Regions from separate parts of the Chryseomicrobium aureum genome, predicted to be linked through region 1. Evidence: riboswitches for the same ligand, from Rfam matches in the RefSeq annotation. Region 1 holds a riboswitch; the other holds the start of a gene.
The links. Region 1 has a riboswitch for cobalamin ahead of ACF3OH_RS10345 (hypothetical protein). Riboswitches for the same ligand answer to the same signal wherever they lie in the genome.
Positions count from the first base shown of each region.

Region 2: another riboswitch for cobalamin. It lies ahead of ACF3OH_RS11255 (ABC transporter substrate-binding protein); the one in region 1 lies ahead of ACF3OH_RS10345 (hypothetical protein).

Region 1 covers NZ_CP171117.1:1,969,992-1,977,298, reverse strand. The annotation lists gene ACF3OH_RS10355 (bifunctional metallophosphatase/5'-nucleotidase) at 1-1,106, shown strand, start outside; gene ACF3OH_RS10350 (ABC transporter substrate-binding protein) at 1,024-1,959, opposite strand; gene ACF3OH_RS10345 (hypothetical protein) at 1,968-2,498, opposite strand; cobalamin riboswitch at 2,633-2,811, opposite strand; gene ACF3OH_RS10340 (serine/threonine protein kinase) at 2,932-3,603, opposite strand; gene ACF3OH_RS10335 (hypothetical protein) at 3,945-4,178, shown strand; gene ACF3OH_RS10330 (carbon-nitrogen hydrolase family protein) at 4,259-5,065, shown strand; gene ACF3OH_RS10325 (hypothetical protein) at 5,149-5,514, shown strand; gene ACF3OH_RS10320 (YeeE/YedE family protein) at 5,645-6,901, shown strand; gene ACF3OH_RS10315 (alpha/beta hydrolase) at 7,008-7,307, shown strand, end outside.
Region 2 covers NZ_CP171117.1:2,165,440-2,172,746, reverse strand. The annotation lists gene ACF3OH_RS11285 (YwhD family protein) at 1-102, shown strand, start outside; gene ACF3OH_RS11280 (transglycosylase domain-containing protein) at 442-606, opposite strand; gene speE (spermidine synthase) at 746-1,579, shown strand; gene speB (agmatinase) at 1,581-2,456, shown strand; gene ACF3OH_RS11265 (DUF1934 domain-containing protein) at 2,596-3,015, shown strand; gene argS (arginine--tRNA ligase) at 3,012-4,676, shown strand; cobalamin riboswitch at 4,681-4,819, shown strand; gene ACF3OH_RS11255 (ABC transporter substrate-binding protein) at 4,949-5,899, shown strand; gene ACF3OH_RS11250 (iron ABC transporter permease) at 5,892-6,887, shown strand; gene ACF3OH_RS11245 (adenosylcobinamide amidohydrolase) at 6,888-7,307, shown strand, end outside.

The sequences.
Region 1 (7,307 bases):
TTATTGGACTAACGACGCCACTTATTCGGGAGTGGGACGAGACTGGTGAGCTTAGTCACCTTGACATTCGTAACCCAGTGGATGCTTTGAAAAAATGGATACCTTCTATTTTAGCTAGTGAGTCACCTGATCTACTAATCGTTAGCTATCACGGTGGTTTTGAACGAGATCCAGATAGTGACTGGCCATTTCACGGTGCTGAGAGTGAAAATGAGGCGCTCAGAATCGCGCACGCTTTCCCTGATATTGATCTATTGATCACAGGTCATCAGCATCTGCGAATGAATACTGAGGTCAATGGTGTACACATTATTCAACCGGGCTCTCACGCAATTGGCTATACCGAAGTGATGATTGACACTGAAACTGCATCAAATCAGTTTGCCAGTGCGTTTCGTACAATTGAAAACAACTTGAATGAGCCGACGGAAGCAGATGAATGGCTTGATACAGTCATTGCCGAGTGGCCACAGGATACTCGGTTTTCCGGAATGCTTTCATCCAGACTGCATAGGCACCCATTTCATGACTTGATGCATGAAGCCTTTCAACTAGCGACAGGTGCTCAGTTGACCGTATTTGAAATGCCCTATCTAGAAAATGGCGGGTTCTTTGGTTCTATTACGCGCAGGGATGTCTTGCGTCACACACCACATGCAGCACCTCTCCAGATCATCGAATTGACGGCAAGTCAGGTTAAAACTTTACTTGAAGAAAGTGCCGCTGTATTTACTGTTCATCCAAAAACGGGTGTGCCCTGTTTTTTATCTGAAATCAGAGAACTAGCACCCGCTCCGTATGTACACGATGTGTGGGGTGGAATCGATTATACGGTAGATATCACACGTCCTGTTAGCAAACGTATCACACAGCTCCAAATTGGAGGGCGAGATGTTTTTGGTGATGAGCGCTTTGAAGTCGCCATCAGTCGCTATCGTCTAACTGGCTATGATTTTCCTCTATATACAACTGCTCAGGTAGTTCGATCAACGAACCGTACGATTCCGGAAATCTTACTTGATTTTATTGCGCAAACAACTCTGGATACACCGTTTGGGCAGCAAGCTCAACAGCCTCACCGATCCGAGTTGCAGGGCGACTCATAATATCGCTATCTACTTGATAGATGGCTTCGTTCTTTACAGCAGTGATAGATTCCCATGCTGGGCGACTCATCAATTCACCAATTGGGTCGTCCACATAGTTGACCGTCGTCAAAATAACTTCTGGATCTTTTTCAATAATACTTTCGCTCGAGACATTGAACCAGCCAGTTTGATCTGCAAAGATGTTTTCAATTCCAGCAGCTTTTAAAATCTCTTGTTGGAATGAACCTTCTCCAGTTGACCAGATATCTGGAGCAGGAGAAATTTCAAAGTACACGCGTTTTGGTGTGTCGAGGGTTGCTACTTTTTCTTTCACGCCTGCAATTTGTGCTTTGATTTCTTCTATTAATTCTTCTCCACGTTCTTCAGCGCCCACTACAGTTGCAATTTGTTCGATGTCTCCGTAAACATCTTCAAAAGTAGAAGCGGTTTCGATAACAACCACTGGAATGCCTGCTTCTTCGAGTGGAGCGATTTGCAAGTCATCGCCAATTGTATACGCAATGACAACGTCTGGATCCATTTCAATGATGCGCTCGGCATTAATCGTCATCGAGTCGGAGATGCGCTCGATGTCTGCTGCTTCTTCCGGGTATGTATCAAACTCCGTTACACCAATCACTTTTTCACCAACTCCTAGGTCAAAAAGGATTTCTGTATTACTTGGTTGAAGAGAGACGATGGTTTCAGGTACTTCTGGAAGTATAATATCTTCGCCACGGTCATCTGTCACGGTGTATTCAGTAGTTTCCTCTGTTTGTTCGTTTGGTGTTTCAGTTGCATCTGAAGCTTGTTGTTGGCAGCCAGCTAAAACAAGTGTGAGAAATGCTGCTGCAGAAAGCCATTTTTTCATGTGAGTATTCATCCTTTTCCATATGATTTTGAGTGAAAGACGATTTCTTCGATTCCTTGGTTCTGGTTTACGGCGACGGCTAGCACGAAGAAGACGTTCGCGAGTAATCCAAGAAAGGAAAATAACAATTCATCGACAGGACGTTCTTGTGACACCTTATGCAATGCACGATAGGACTTTTTTGCTTCACTTCTGCAAACATGAAGCAGCGCGGCACCCTGCGTACCTTGTGGGAGGTAGAAGTTCTTCCAGTCATCACGACGTGTGATATACCGATCATAGATGTCATCCAACCACGCAAGGTCTTGCTCGGTGATAGCCATGCGGCCTCGAACCGATCCGTTCAGGTGATAGGCAAGGGGTTGGAGGCGTTCTAAAATTGCGATTTCCTCGCATTGTTTTTCAATGCGAAGACTAGCAAGAGCCTCCCCGATGCGAGTTGTCAGAGAGTCTGTACGAATCTCGTAATCAACAAGACAGCTCTTTTCACGCATAAATGGATAGCACGAGTAGCGGGCTTTTGATGTAGTTTTGGTCATAAATCTCCTTTCCATTTTGGGTAGACGTTCCTTATATACAAAAAAAGCTGCCTCCGAAGAGACAGCTGAGAAATGGAAACGTTTCACAAAAAAGAAATGAAGAAAGTCTCCATTTCCCAATCCCCGAAGAAACGTCTGAATCGGTTTTGTTCGGCAGGTCTTCTGGCTTGCGTCATCCTCTGGCTCCCTTCCCATGCACGTGCACAGTGGTTATTGAGCTTTCGTCAGCATCACAGTTGCGGGGACAGCGTTAGATTTTCACTAACTTCCCTTTTAAACTACATGTTGTAGTACCTGAACAAAACATCCACAAAATATTGAATTAGTAACTCGAGGATAAGTATAGCACTAGGCTGAATTAACTGTCACTATGCTTTTTTATATGAATGAAAAAACCTTCCATCAAAGTTCGAGATGGAAGGCTCTACAACAATTATTTTTTGATAAAAAATCGCATTACTTTGTTCGCAAAGTCCTCATATGAAAACCCTTCAGAACGGTTGTTGTACCATTTTCGAACCGTCTCTACGATCCAAAACGGCACTGCACGCCCCTCAAAAAGATGATAATAGTCTTCATATCCACGCTTCAAATCTTCCCACCGATTGTCATTACCAGGTAGCACATACTCCGATACATCAATTATTTTTGCGCGGCCGTCTTGTAATAAAACATTTTTAAGATGGATATCTCGAGGGTTTAGACCTTTGCTCCGAACATACTCTCGTGCCTTCTCTACATCCTCAACTGCTTCTTTAGGAATCGAAATACCTTGCAGAATACAGTCAAAAAACGTGATGCCTGGTTCATAACTTACTATTAAGACAGAGGCAGTGGCGGCGTAGCACGTCGGAAAATACGGAGAATCGCCAAGTTGTTTATAGACCTCAGCTTCCACAGCGATTTTTTCCCTCTTTTCGTTCGCATACACTTTAAACGCATATTCCGGTGTCTCAGAAGAATGAAAGACAGCTGCGTCTGTTCCCACGCCAATGCATCGCATGCCCTCAGCGAATCCAAGAACTGTAACAGGCTCATTATTTGGGTTGGCTGTTATTTGAATTGTGGAAAGCGCGTCAAGAGTAGACTCCAAGTTTTCATTCATAACACAAGCACCTTCCTTTTTCGTGATGTGAAATTTAGACGACGAAATCCGTGAAATGTTGCAAGTGCCCTGACACAAACTATGCATCTGCATACACTACACTAATGATACATGAAAGGAATGACTTGATGCACCATTATAACTCATGTCCTGAGCCACTTGTGTTAAACATTGAAGAAGCCACTCTTGAGAATAAGACATTTCGAACCATGATATGGACGGGCCATTATTTACAGCTGACAGTGATGAGTATTCCGGTATGTGAGACAACCCCAGGGGTTATTTCATAAAGCAAATATGATAAACTTAAAGCACCAGATTCTGTAAAGGGGAGAAGGCAAATGGGCGCTATCTATGCACTCGTAGTATTTGGACTAGTCGGTTATATTTTGTACAAAGTTCTTATCAAAAAATCTGTTCCACCAAGCACGTTCTCACCTGTCGATGAGTTCACGATGGGCATCAAACCCGATGTGGATCAAAAATTTCCGCTTGAAGACACGCGACATTCAACGCCGTATGAAGAATCAATCGAAATAGCAGAGCCTTATCAGAGAAACCAAGATAAGCTGTAATAGAATTACGACCCTGGAGAGATTCGAACCCCTCGACCGATGGCATAGTGTGACGAAATAGAATGGAAAGGTGTGAGTTGGTGAAAGTAGCAGTCATCCAATTGAATTCGAGACAAGATAAACAACACAATTTAAAAAAAATTGAGAGATTCATTCGAGAAGCAGCAACCGCTGGAGCAGAACTCGTATCTCTTCCCGAAAATTGCAATTTCTTAGGGCAAGATGCTGAAAAGATTCATTCAGCAGAAGAGATACCTACTGGGCAAACAACCCAGTTGTTTCAACAGCTCGCAAAAGAGTTGAACCTTTTCATTCATGTCGGCAGTATAACCGAACCCTATTCTGATACGAAGTCCTATAATACAAGTTATGTTGTTTTTCCGGACGGAGAACTTTCGAGGCGCTACCGAAAGATTCATTTGTTCGATATTGATATTCCAGGTGTATCTACACACAAAGAGTCAGATTTTTTTGAGGCAGGATCAACTCTTGAAACTGTGGAACTTCCTTTTGGCAAAGCTGGCCTAAGTATCTGTTATGACCTTCGTTTTCCGGAACTCTACCGGCAGTATGTGAAACAGGGGGCAAAGATTTTATTTGTTCCCGCAGCTTTCACACGTTACACGGGCATGCTTCACTGGGAATCACTTCTTCGTGCCCGCGCTATTGAAAATCAATGCTATGTAATTGCAGCGGGTCAGCACGGGACGTATCATCCTGGGAAAGAGTGTTTTGGTAATAGTATGATTATCGATCCGTGGGGAGTAGTGGTGGCAAGGGCTTCCGAAGAAGAAGGTGTTACGATTGCCGACCTAAAATCGGAACTCGTTGAGTCTGCACGGTCAAACATCCCAGCACTGACGCATACTAGAAACGATGTTTATTAAAGACATAAAGCTAGTCTTTAGGGATACTGCACGATAGAATAGAAAGACATGATTAATTCAAGACAACTAGAGGAGTTTGAGACGTGCGCTTGTTTTTAGTAACAATTTTGGTAGTAGGTTTTTTAGTAGTGGGGTCATTCTTTCCAGCATTATTCACTTTAGAGATAGAAGGTGCATGGTATGTAAAGTTGCTACTATTCCTTGCATTTTTTGTATTGATTCAACTTTTTAAATTAGTAGCGAGTATTATTACAGTGATTGTAGTGCCGATGGAAAAAGGCCGAATCACATATAGCGTTCTATTCTTTACCCTAGTAGCAGGCGCTTTGACTGCGAGTGGTGCATTGTTTGAAGCATTTAATTTTTCACTTGGTGGCATTCTATTAATCAGTTTCTTTTTTGCGCTTTTAGAACTTATACGAGACGACAAACAGCAGGTGACTTCTTGATCGCCTGCTGTTTCTTTCTGAAAATTCCATGGGAAATGTTTATTGCATTAAGCTTTCAAAATGACACAGTATCGCCACATGTGCTACTATACAAAAAACCAACTAATTTGATAGGGAAAGGGTGAATGAAATGACGACGATTCGCGTGCAACCAGCAGACGAGGCACAAGATCCAGTCGAACGTGATTCGTTGCGACTTGATCCACCGCAAAAAATCTTAATTGCCGGGGGTCTTGTTGTATTCGCAGCACTATTTATCTATTTACTTGCAACACAAGACATTGTTCAACCTGTCTTACTTATCATCGGACTCTTATTAGGGTACACATTATTCCACGCACGATTTGGCTTCACGTCTGCTTTCAGACGCATGATGTCTGTCGGGAATGGGCAGGCAATGCGCGCGCATATGGTAATGCTAGCAGTCGCGGTTACATTGTTTGCACCAATTCTCGCATTCGGTCTCTCCTTCTTTGGAGGTCCGGTTTCCGGATATGTTTCACCAGTAGGCGTTAGTCTACTCGTTGGGGCGTTCATCTTTGGAATCGGCATGCAACTTGGTGGAGGGTGTGCTTCCGGTACGCTATATGCTATAGGGGGCGGACGAACAGTTATGTTTGTGACTCTCTTATTCTTCATCATTGGAACTACTATCGGTGCCTATCATCTTCCATTCTGGACCGAAGAAATGCCAGCGTTCGAGCCGATCTCTTTAGCTACATCAACTGGACTTGGTTATGGTGGCGCGTGGGCTGTATCTATAGCTCTATTTGGACTCATTGCTTGGGTCACGGTCATCATCGAGAAAAAGAAAAAAGCGCCGAAAATGGCTCCCTTACCAACGGAACACGGCTGGAAGCGAATTTTCCGTGGGTCTTGGCCTCTATTTGCAGCAGCCATCGTGTTAGCCGTTTTAAATGCTGTAACACTCATGATACGTGGAACACCATGGGGCATTACGTCTGCTTTCGCACTATGGGGCTCAAAAATCGCTGAAACGTTTGGAGTGGATGTTGCGAGTTGGGGCTACTGGCAAGGCGCAAATGCCGCTTCTTTACAAGCAACAATTTTCGCAGACTCTACTACAATATTGAATTTCGGTGTCATCATCGGTGCATTTTTAGCCTCTGCCGCGGGTGGACTTTTCAAGTTCTCGAAAGTGACACCAGGGAACTTTATGGCGTCTGTAATTGGAGGACTTTTAATGGGGTACGGCGCACGTCTAGCATTTGGCTGTAACATCGGTGCCTACTTTGGAGGAATCGCTTCGTTCAGTCTCCACGGTTATATTTGGGGAATCATGGCGATTGGCGGTACATTCCTTGCTCTCTACTTACGACCCTTGTTCGGACTCTCTGTTCCCAAATCATCCGATTCCGTCTGTTAATAAAGAAAGACTCAAAGTGTTTAGTCGCTTTGAGTCTTTTTCGTGTTTAAGAGTTTATATTTCTAAAAGATTCATGGTACGTTTAATACAAAAAGGAGGGGCACATATGAAAAAATGGCTGATCCGAATTTTAATTGGGATACTTGCCCTTTTGATTGTGGCTTTTGCTGGATTTGTTATTTGGGCACAACTTGACTATGATGTGACAGAAGAGGGGCTTTCCTATAAACCAGAAGGGCGCGAGGTGATGTGGGGAGACGGAACTGAAGAGATTGGATTTGTTTTTTATCAAGGTGCTAAAGTGCGACCAGATGCCTACAGTTATATCGGTGACCAACTAGCCGCAGACGGACATTTTGTTGCAATTCCTCAATTGCCATTCAATATTGCCTTACTAGATAGCAAT
Region 2 (7,307 bases), 200 kb from region 1:
CGGTCAAAAGATATTTTGCGTGATTTCTTAAAGTCTCACGATGCGCAGATGTGGGAAAGAAGTCCAGAAGAATTGAAACAGGCACTTGCAAGTTCTGACTAAACTGTGACAATTTCAAATCCGGTTGAATTTCGTCACTAAAGAAAGTAAAATGAGTTTAAAGCTTACGTAACTGTAATGCTAGGACACGACGCTCTTTTACCAGCTTGCATACCCGTACACGCTCGTAAAAGCAGGCGTCACGCCCCCGAATGGCCGGAAACCATTTGGGGGTTTTTTTATTGTTAGATGTGGAGCTGACTGTTCAGAAATTGTGCGAAGTACCATTCGGTGCCTGTCACCTTTTTCCAGTGGTTCCCAAAAGGTGACAGGCACCTCTTGGGAATCGGTTCCAAATTTGTTTTACTAAAATCGTCGTCCTAAATTGTGTTTGAACCCACTTTAAGTCGGGCCTTGCGTTAGCACAGCCCCAGCAATCCGCGAGTAATCGAATCCGCTGTGGTCATAAAATTCTTGATCTTCAATCGCTAAAAACGCCATTGGAAGGTAAGGGGACATATCGTCAAGTTCCATCCACTTCCGCCTTTCTTCGGCGTAGCTGCGCACGTTTCATAGACGTTTCCCTCCCTTTCCTCTAGTATGGAAAGGGAATGGACAGATTAAACGAAAAACAGTTGCACTTTTTGAAAAAACCTGTATAGTTTGTCTGTATTTTATTTTTTCAAGCTTGGAAGGAGATAGATAAATGAGCGGAAACTGGTATACAGAAAAGCAGACCGAAAACTTTGGAATTACGATGAAGATAAATAAAACGTTACACGTTGAACAGACGGAGTGGCAATTCTTAGAGATGGCGGAAACAGCGGAGTGGGGCAACATGTTGTTCCTAGATGGCATGGTCATGACGTCTCAAAAAGATGAGTTCGTTTATCACGAAATGGTGGCACACGTGCCATTGTTCACACACCCAAATCCTGAGAACGTATTGGTTGTCGGTGGTGGAGACGGTGGAGTAATCCGTGAAGTGATGAAGCACCCGAAAGTGAAAAAAGCAACGTTAGTTGATATAGATGGAAAAGTAATCGAATACTCAAAGAAATACCTTCCGGAAATTGCTGGGGAACTTGATAACCCACGCGTTGAGGTCATCGTTGGTGACGGCTTCATGCACATCGCAAAATCGGAAAATGAATATGATGTGATCATGGTCGATTCAACAGAGCCGATGGGACCTGCAGTTGACCTGTTCACAAAAGGTTTCTATGCTGGGATCCACAAAGCCTTGAAAGAAGACGGTTTGTTCGTGGCACAGTCCGACAACCCTTGGTTCAAAGCGGACTTAATCAAGCAAGTGCAAAGCGACGTGAAGGAAATCTTCCCAATCACAAAGCTCTATACAGCAAACATCCCGACATACCCATCAGGTCTTTGGTGCTTCACAATCGGATCTAAGAAACATGATCCATTGAACGTGCCGGCGGAGCAATTCCACGACATCGACACGAAGTACTATACGAAAGAGCTTCACACTGCAGCGTTCGTACTACCAAAATTCGTGAAGGATTTAGCAGGTGAGTAAGATGAGATTTGATGAAGCATATAGCGGCAACGTTTTTATTAAAAGCAAACAAGACTACGAGAACGCGCAAGCCGTAATTTACGGAATGCCTATGGACTGGACAGTGAGTTACCGTCCAGGTTCTCGTTTTGGCCCACAGCGTATTCGCGAAGTGTCAATCGGTCTTGAAGAATACAGCCCGTATCTCGACCGCGAGCTAGATGACGTAAACTACTTTGACGCAGGCGATATCCCACTCCCATTCGGAAATGCGGAGAAGAGCCTTGAGTTGATCGGTGGCTTCATTCGTCAACTACTGCAAGACGGCAAAGTCCCAGTCGGAATGGGCGGGGAACACTTAGTATCGTGGCCGGTCATGAAAGAAGTCGCAGCGGTTCACAAAGACCTTGCAATCATTCATATGGATGCGCACACAGATTTACGTGTGGACTATGAGGGAGAGCCTCTTTCTCACTCGACACCAATTCGTAAAATCGCTGAACACATCGGGCCGCACAACGTCTATTCATTCGGAATCCGTTCTGGAATGAAAGAAGAGTTCGAGTGGGCAAAAGCGAACGGTATGGAAATTGCAAAGTTTGAAGTATTGGAACCACTGAAAAAAGTGTTACCAAAACTTGAAGGTCGCCCGGTATACGTGACGATCGATATCGATGTCTTAGACCCAGCGCATGCACCTGGAACGGGCACAGTAGACTGCGGTGGTATAACAAGCCGCGAGCTACTTGCTTCGATCCACGCAATCGCAAACTCTGGCGTCAACGTGGTCGGCTTTGATTTAGTTGAAGTGGCACCGATTTATGATTCATCGGAGCAAACAGCAAACACGGCTTCAAAATTGATTCGTGAGATGTTGCTTGGGTGGATAAAAGAGTAAGAGTTCAAAACACGGAAGTCGAGGTATTCTCGATTTCCGTGTTTTTTTGTAACAACACTCCCACCTTCACAATCTCCCCAATCTCCCGTATACTAAAAAGGTTATAGAAATAACCAAATACCGAAAAGAGGGCTTGAGAATGACCGAACAGGCAGGGATTCCGATTCAGCTGAAGATTGTGTCGACCTTCAAGCATCCCGGAACAAAAATGACCCAGGAATACCACCGAGCAACTGGCTCGATGTATTACAAACAACAAAAACGCTTCTTACGGTTTGAAGAAGTGACAGAAGAAATCACCCAAACCCTCGTTAAATTTGAAGGGTCCGGTGGCTACATCCGACGGCGCGGCGTCGCGGATATGCGAATTGAGTTCGAACTTGGACAAAAAACAAAAGGGCACTATACAATGCACGGTCACACGATGCCGCTGGAAGTATTCACGAGTCGAATCATCCATACAGAAGGCCACGACCGCATTGAATATTCTCTTTATCAAGACAGTGAAAAAATGGGCGATTACACAATCGACTATCATTATACGGAGGTAACCGAATGAATGCAGTAGAACAACTTCAACAATCCATTAAAGACGCTCTTCAAAAAGCAGTCGACGCGACAGGTCTAGCAGGCGACCAGTCGGTTTCGATCCACTTAGAAGCCCCTCGTGACAAAGCAAACGGGGATTACGCGACAAACGTTGCTATGCAACTCACAAAAATCGCGAAGAAAAACCCGCGTGCCATTGCTGAACAGATTTTAGAGAAACTTGAAACAGAAGGAACATCGATTGAATCTGTTGAAATCGCGGGACCTGGTTTCCTAAATATCCGTACAAAAAAAGACTACCTGCAACAAGTCATCAACACAGCTTTTACAGCGGGTACGGCATTCGGTCGCTCAGACACTGGGGAAGGCGAAAAAGTACAAGTCGAGTTTGTCTCTGCGAACCCAACAGGCGACTTGCACCTCGGCCACGCGCGCGGAGCTTCTGTAGGAGACTCACTGTGTAACGTTCTTGATTTCGCAGGCTATGACGTGAGCCGTGAATATTACATCAACGACGCTGGAAACCAAATTCACAATTTGGCGCTTTCGTTAGAAGCACGCTACTTCCAAGCGCTCGGGCAAGACCGGGACATGCCGGAAGACGGTTACCATGGACAAGATATTAAAGACATTGCTGGGGAACTTGCAGCAAACGACGGGGACAAATACGCATCTCTATCGGACGAAGAACGTTATGAATTCTTCCGCAGCTACGGGTTACAAAAAGAACTTGAGAAATTGCAACAAGATCTAGCAGACTTCCGCGTGAACTTCGACGAGTGGTTCTCGGAGTCTTCACTTTATAAAAACGGCAAAATTGACGTGGCACTGGACAAGCTTCGTGCGAACGGCCATATCTACGAAGAAGAAGGCGCGACCTGGTTCCGCTCGACAACATTTGGCGATGACAAAGACCGCGTACTGATCAAACAAGACGGCAGCTACACATACTTGACGCCAGACCTTGCGTACCACGAAGACAAGATCAACCGTGGTTTTGAAAAGCTGATCAACATTTGGGGTGCGGACCACCACGGGTACATTCCACGTATGAAAGCAGCCATTCAAGCGCTCGGTTATGACCGCGACACGTTAGAAGTCAGCGTCATTCAAATGGTGCAATTGTATAAAGACGGCGAGAAAATGAAGATGAGCAAACGTACAGGGAAAGCTGTGACGATGCGTGAACTAGTAGAAGAAGTTGGGCTCGATGCAGTGCGTTATTTCTTCGGTATGCGTTCAGGCGATTCGCACATGGACTTTGACCTTGACCTGGCTGTTTCTCAGTCAAATGAAAATCCTGTTTATTATGCACAATACGCACATGCGCGTATCTGTTCAATCCTTCGTGCAGCAGAAGAGCACCAGATGGCAGCTTCGGTTGAAAACTTGTCCTTGTTAACGGACGAAAAAGAGATTGACTTGATGAAAAAAGTGGGAGACTTCCCACAAGTGGTGGCAGATGCAGCAAAACTTCGTGCACCGCACCGCGTGGCAACGTACATTCAAGAACTAGCTGCACAGTTCCATAGCTTCTACAATGCCAACAAAGTATTGGACCCAGAAGCAAAAGACTTGTCACAAGCACGCCTTGCACTGATTTCGGCTACGCGCCAAACGATTGAAAATGCACTGAAATTATTAGGGGTTTCCGCTCCAGAGAAAATGTAGTACGCTAGACACAACACAACAAGGTGCTCAAGTAACGGATTGCTTGAGGTAAAAGGGAAGCTGGTGAAAGTCCAGCGCGGTCCCGCCACTGTAAGCGACATCAGTCGTAAGCCAGGAAACCTGCCTTGTTGAATGCGCCGTGAACCTACGAGGATGGGTTGGTGTAAGTCGACTATGCCTTTTTGCATGCTCTAGCCGATTTATACCTATTTTTACCCGTCTTTCCGTAGAGGAAGGCGGGTTTTTTACATACACAGAAAAGGGGAAAGACAATGAAAAAATGGGTAAGTTCACTTTTAGCAGCCACGTTACTACTAGGGGCATGTACGAACGAAGAAGCAACTGAAACTCCGGAGACGTCAACAACTCCGGAAACAGAAGATACAGCATTTCCACTCACAGTTACTGATGCAGTGGGCAATGAAATCACTCTGGAAGAAGCACCAGACGCTATCATCTCGATGATTCCGAGTAACACGGAAATCTTGTTCGCCTTAGGATTAGATGAAGAAGTCGTAGGGGTCACAGATTACGATAACTACCCAGAAGCGGCAACGACGAAAGAAAAAATCGGTTCATTTGAATTTAACATCGAAGTGATGACCGCTCTCCAACCCGACCTAATCCTTGCACATGAATCGAGCTGGTCGTCAGCAGAGGCAGGTTTGCAACCACTGATTGACTCAGGTGTGCAAGTATTTGTCGTTGACAATGCAATGAGTTTTGATGAAACGTACGAGACCATTCTCGACATCGGAGAAGTGACGGGGAAATCAGAAGAAGCTGATCAAGTCGTTTCAGATATGAAAGCGCAAGTAGAAGAAGTAGCGAGTAAATTAGAAGCGGTTGAAACACCGAAAAAAGTTTTCTTAGAAGCATCGGGGGACCCTGAAATCTACACAGCAGGCCAAGGTACATTGAATCAAGAACTACTAGACCTTATCAATGCAGAAAATGTTGTAGCGGACCAAGAAGGCTGGCTGATGATGAACTCAGAAGAAATCATCTCACGCAACCCAGATGTCATCGTCTTGACGTATAACTACATGGAAAATGCCGTGGATGCTGTGAAAGCACGACCTGGATTTGATCAAGTGACAGCAGTGCAGCAAGATGCTGTCATAGAAGTGAATGAAGATATTACAACGCGTCCGGGACCGCGTCTTGCACTGGCTCTTGAAGAGCTTGCAAAGGCTGTCTACCCGGAAATTATGAATGACTAGAAGACCTCTTGGCTGGATTGTATCGATCTTGCTGTTAGTCGCTTCAATCTGGCTCGGTGTCTCGATTGGTGCCGTCCAGATTCCAGTATCCACTTTATGGGGAGGGAGCGAGGATGCAACCGCCTCAACAATTGTCTGGAATATCCGGATGCCGCGTGTGTTTCTCGCAGCCCTTGTCGGAGCTAGCTTAGCAGTGGCTGGAGCTGCATTCCAGGCATTATTGAAAAATCCACTTGCTGACCCGTACACACTCGGTGTCTCTTCCGGCGCATCAGTCGGAGCCGTGGCAACCATCTTTTTTGGATTGTCTTTCCCTTTTTTTGGGATGTTCACATTACCGCTACTCAGTATGGTCGGAGCGGTTGTCACACTCATCGTCGTGGTTTCATTCGCCCGCATGATTGACCGCTCACTGCGGATGGAAACTATCATTTTGACAGGGATTATTACGAGTTCCTTTTTCGGTGCCATGATTTCGCTCATGATCGCTTTAACTGGCGAAGAATTGCGCCAAATTATTGGCTGGTTACTCGGAAGCGTTGCCATGCGCACATGGACACACGTGCAAATGATTGTACCGTTCGTGGCGATTGCGGGTACATGGCTTTTATTCCGAGTGCGAGATTTGAATGCCCTACAACTTGGTGAAGACCGTGCACATCATTTAGGGGTCAATGTCGCGCGCGTGAAAAAAGAAGTCCTCGTTGCAGGTTCCATGTTGACTGGGGCAGCGGTAGCAGTTTCGGGAACGATTGGATTTGTCGGTCTGGTCGTGCCGCACATGGTCCGGCAATTATTCGGTGCTGACAACCGGCACGTGTTGCCACTCAGTATGATCAACGGCGCATCCTTACTCATTTTATGTGACTTGGTGGCACGCACGATTATCGAGCCGACCGAGCTACCAATTGGTGTCATGACCGCATTCATAGGGGCACCTGTATTTGCGTGGATTTTCTTCCGCCAGCGACGAAAGGGCGTGAGCTAGATGTTACGAGTCGAAAAGATTTCCGGTGGTTACGCCCATCCTATTGTCCATGATGTCTCGTTCACAGTGAAACCTGGAGAAATCTTAGGGATTCTCGGTCCGAACGGAAGTGGGAAGTCGACACTTTTGAAGCTTGTCAGTGGACTGCTCTCTGCATCCTCTGGGAAAGTCTCTATCGAAGACAAGCCAATGACATCTTATAAACCAAAAGAACTCGCACGCAAGATGGCCGTGCTTCCGCAATTGCCGCCCCAAAGTTTTGGGATGACTGTAAAAGAAGCGGTGTCGCTTGGACGCTACCCGCATCAACAAGGGTTGTTCTCAAGCTGGAAGACAGCGGATGAGGAAGCTGTCATGGAGGCCATGCAGATTACCCAAGTTGTACCGTATGCGTATCAAGAAATTACGACATTATCGGGT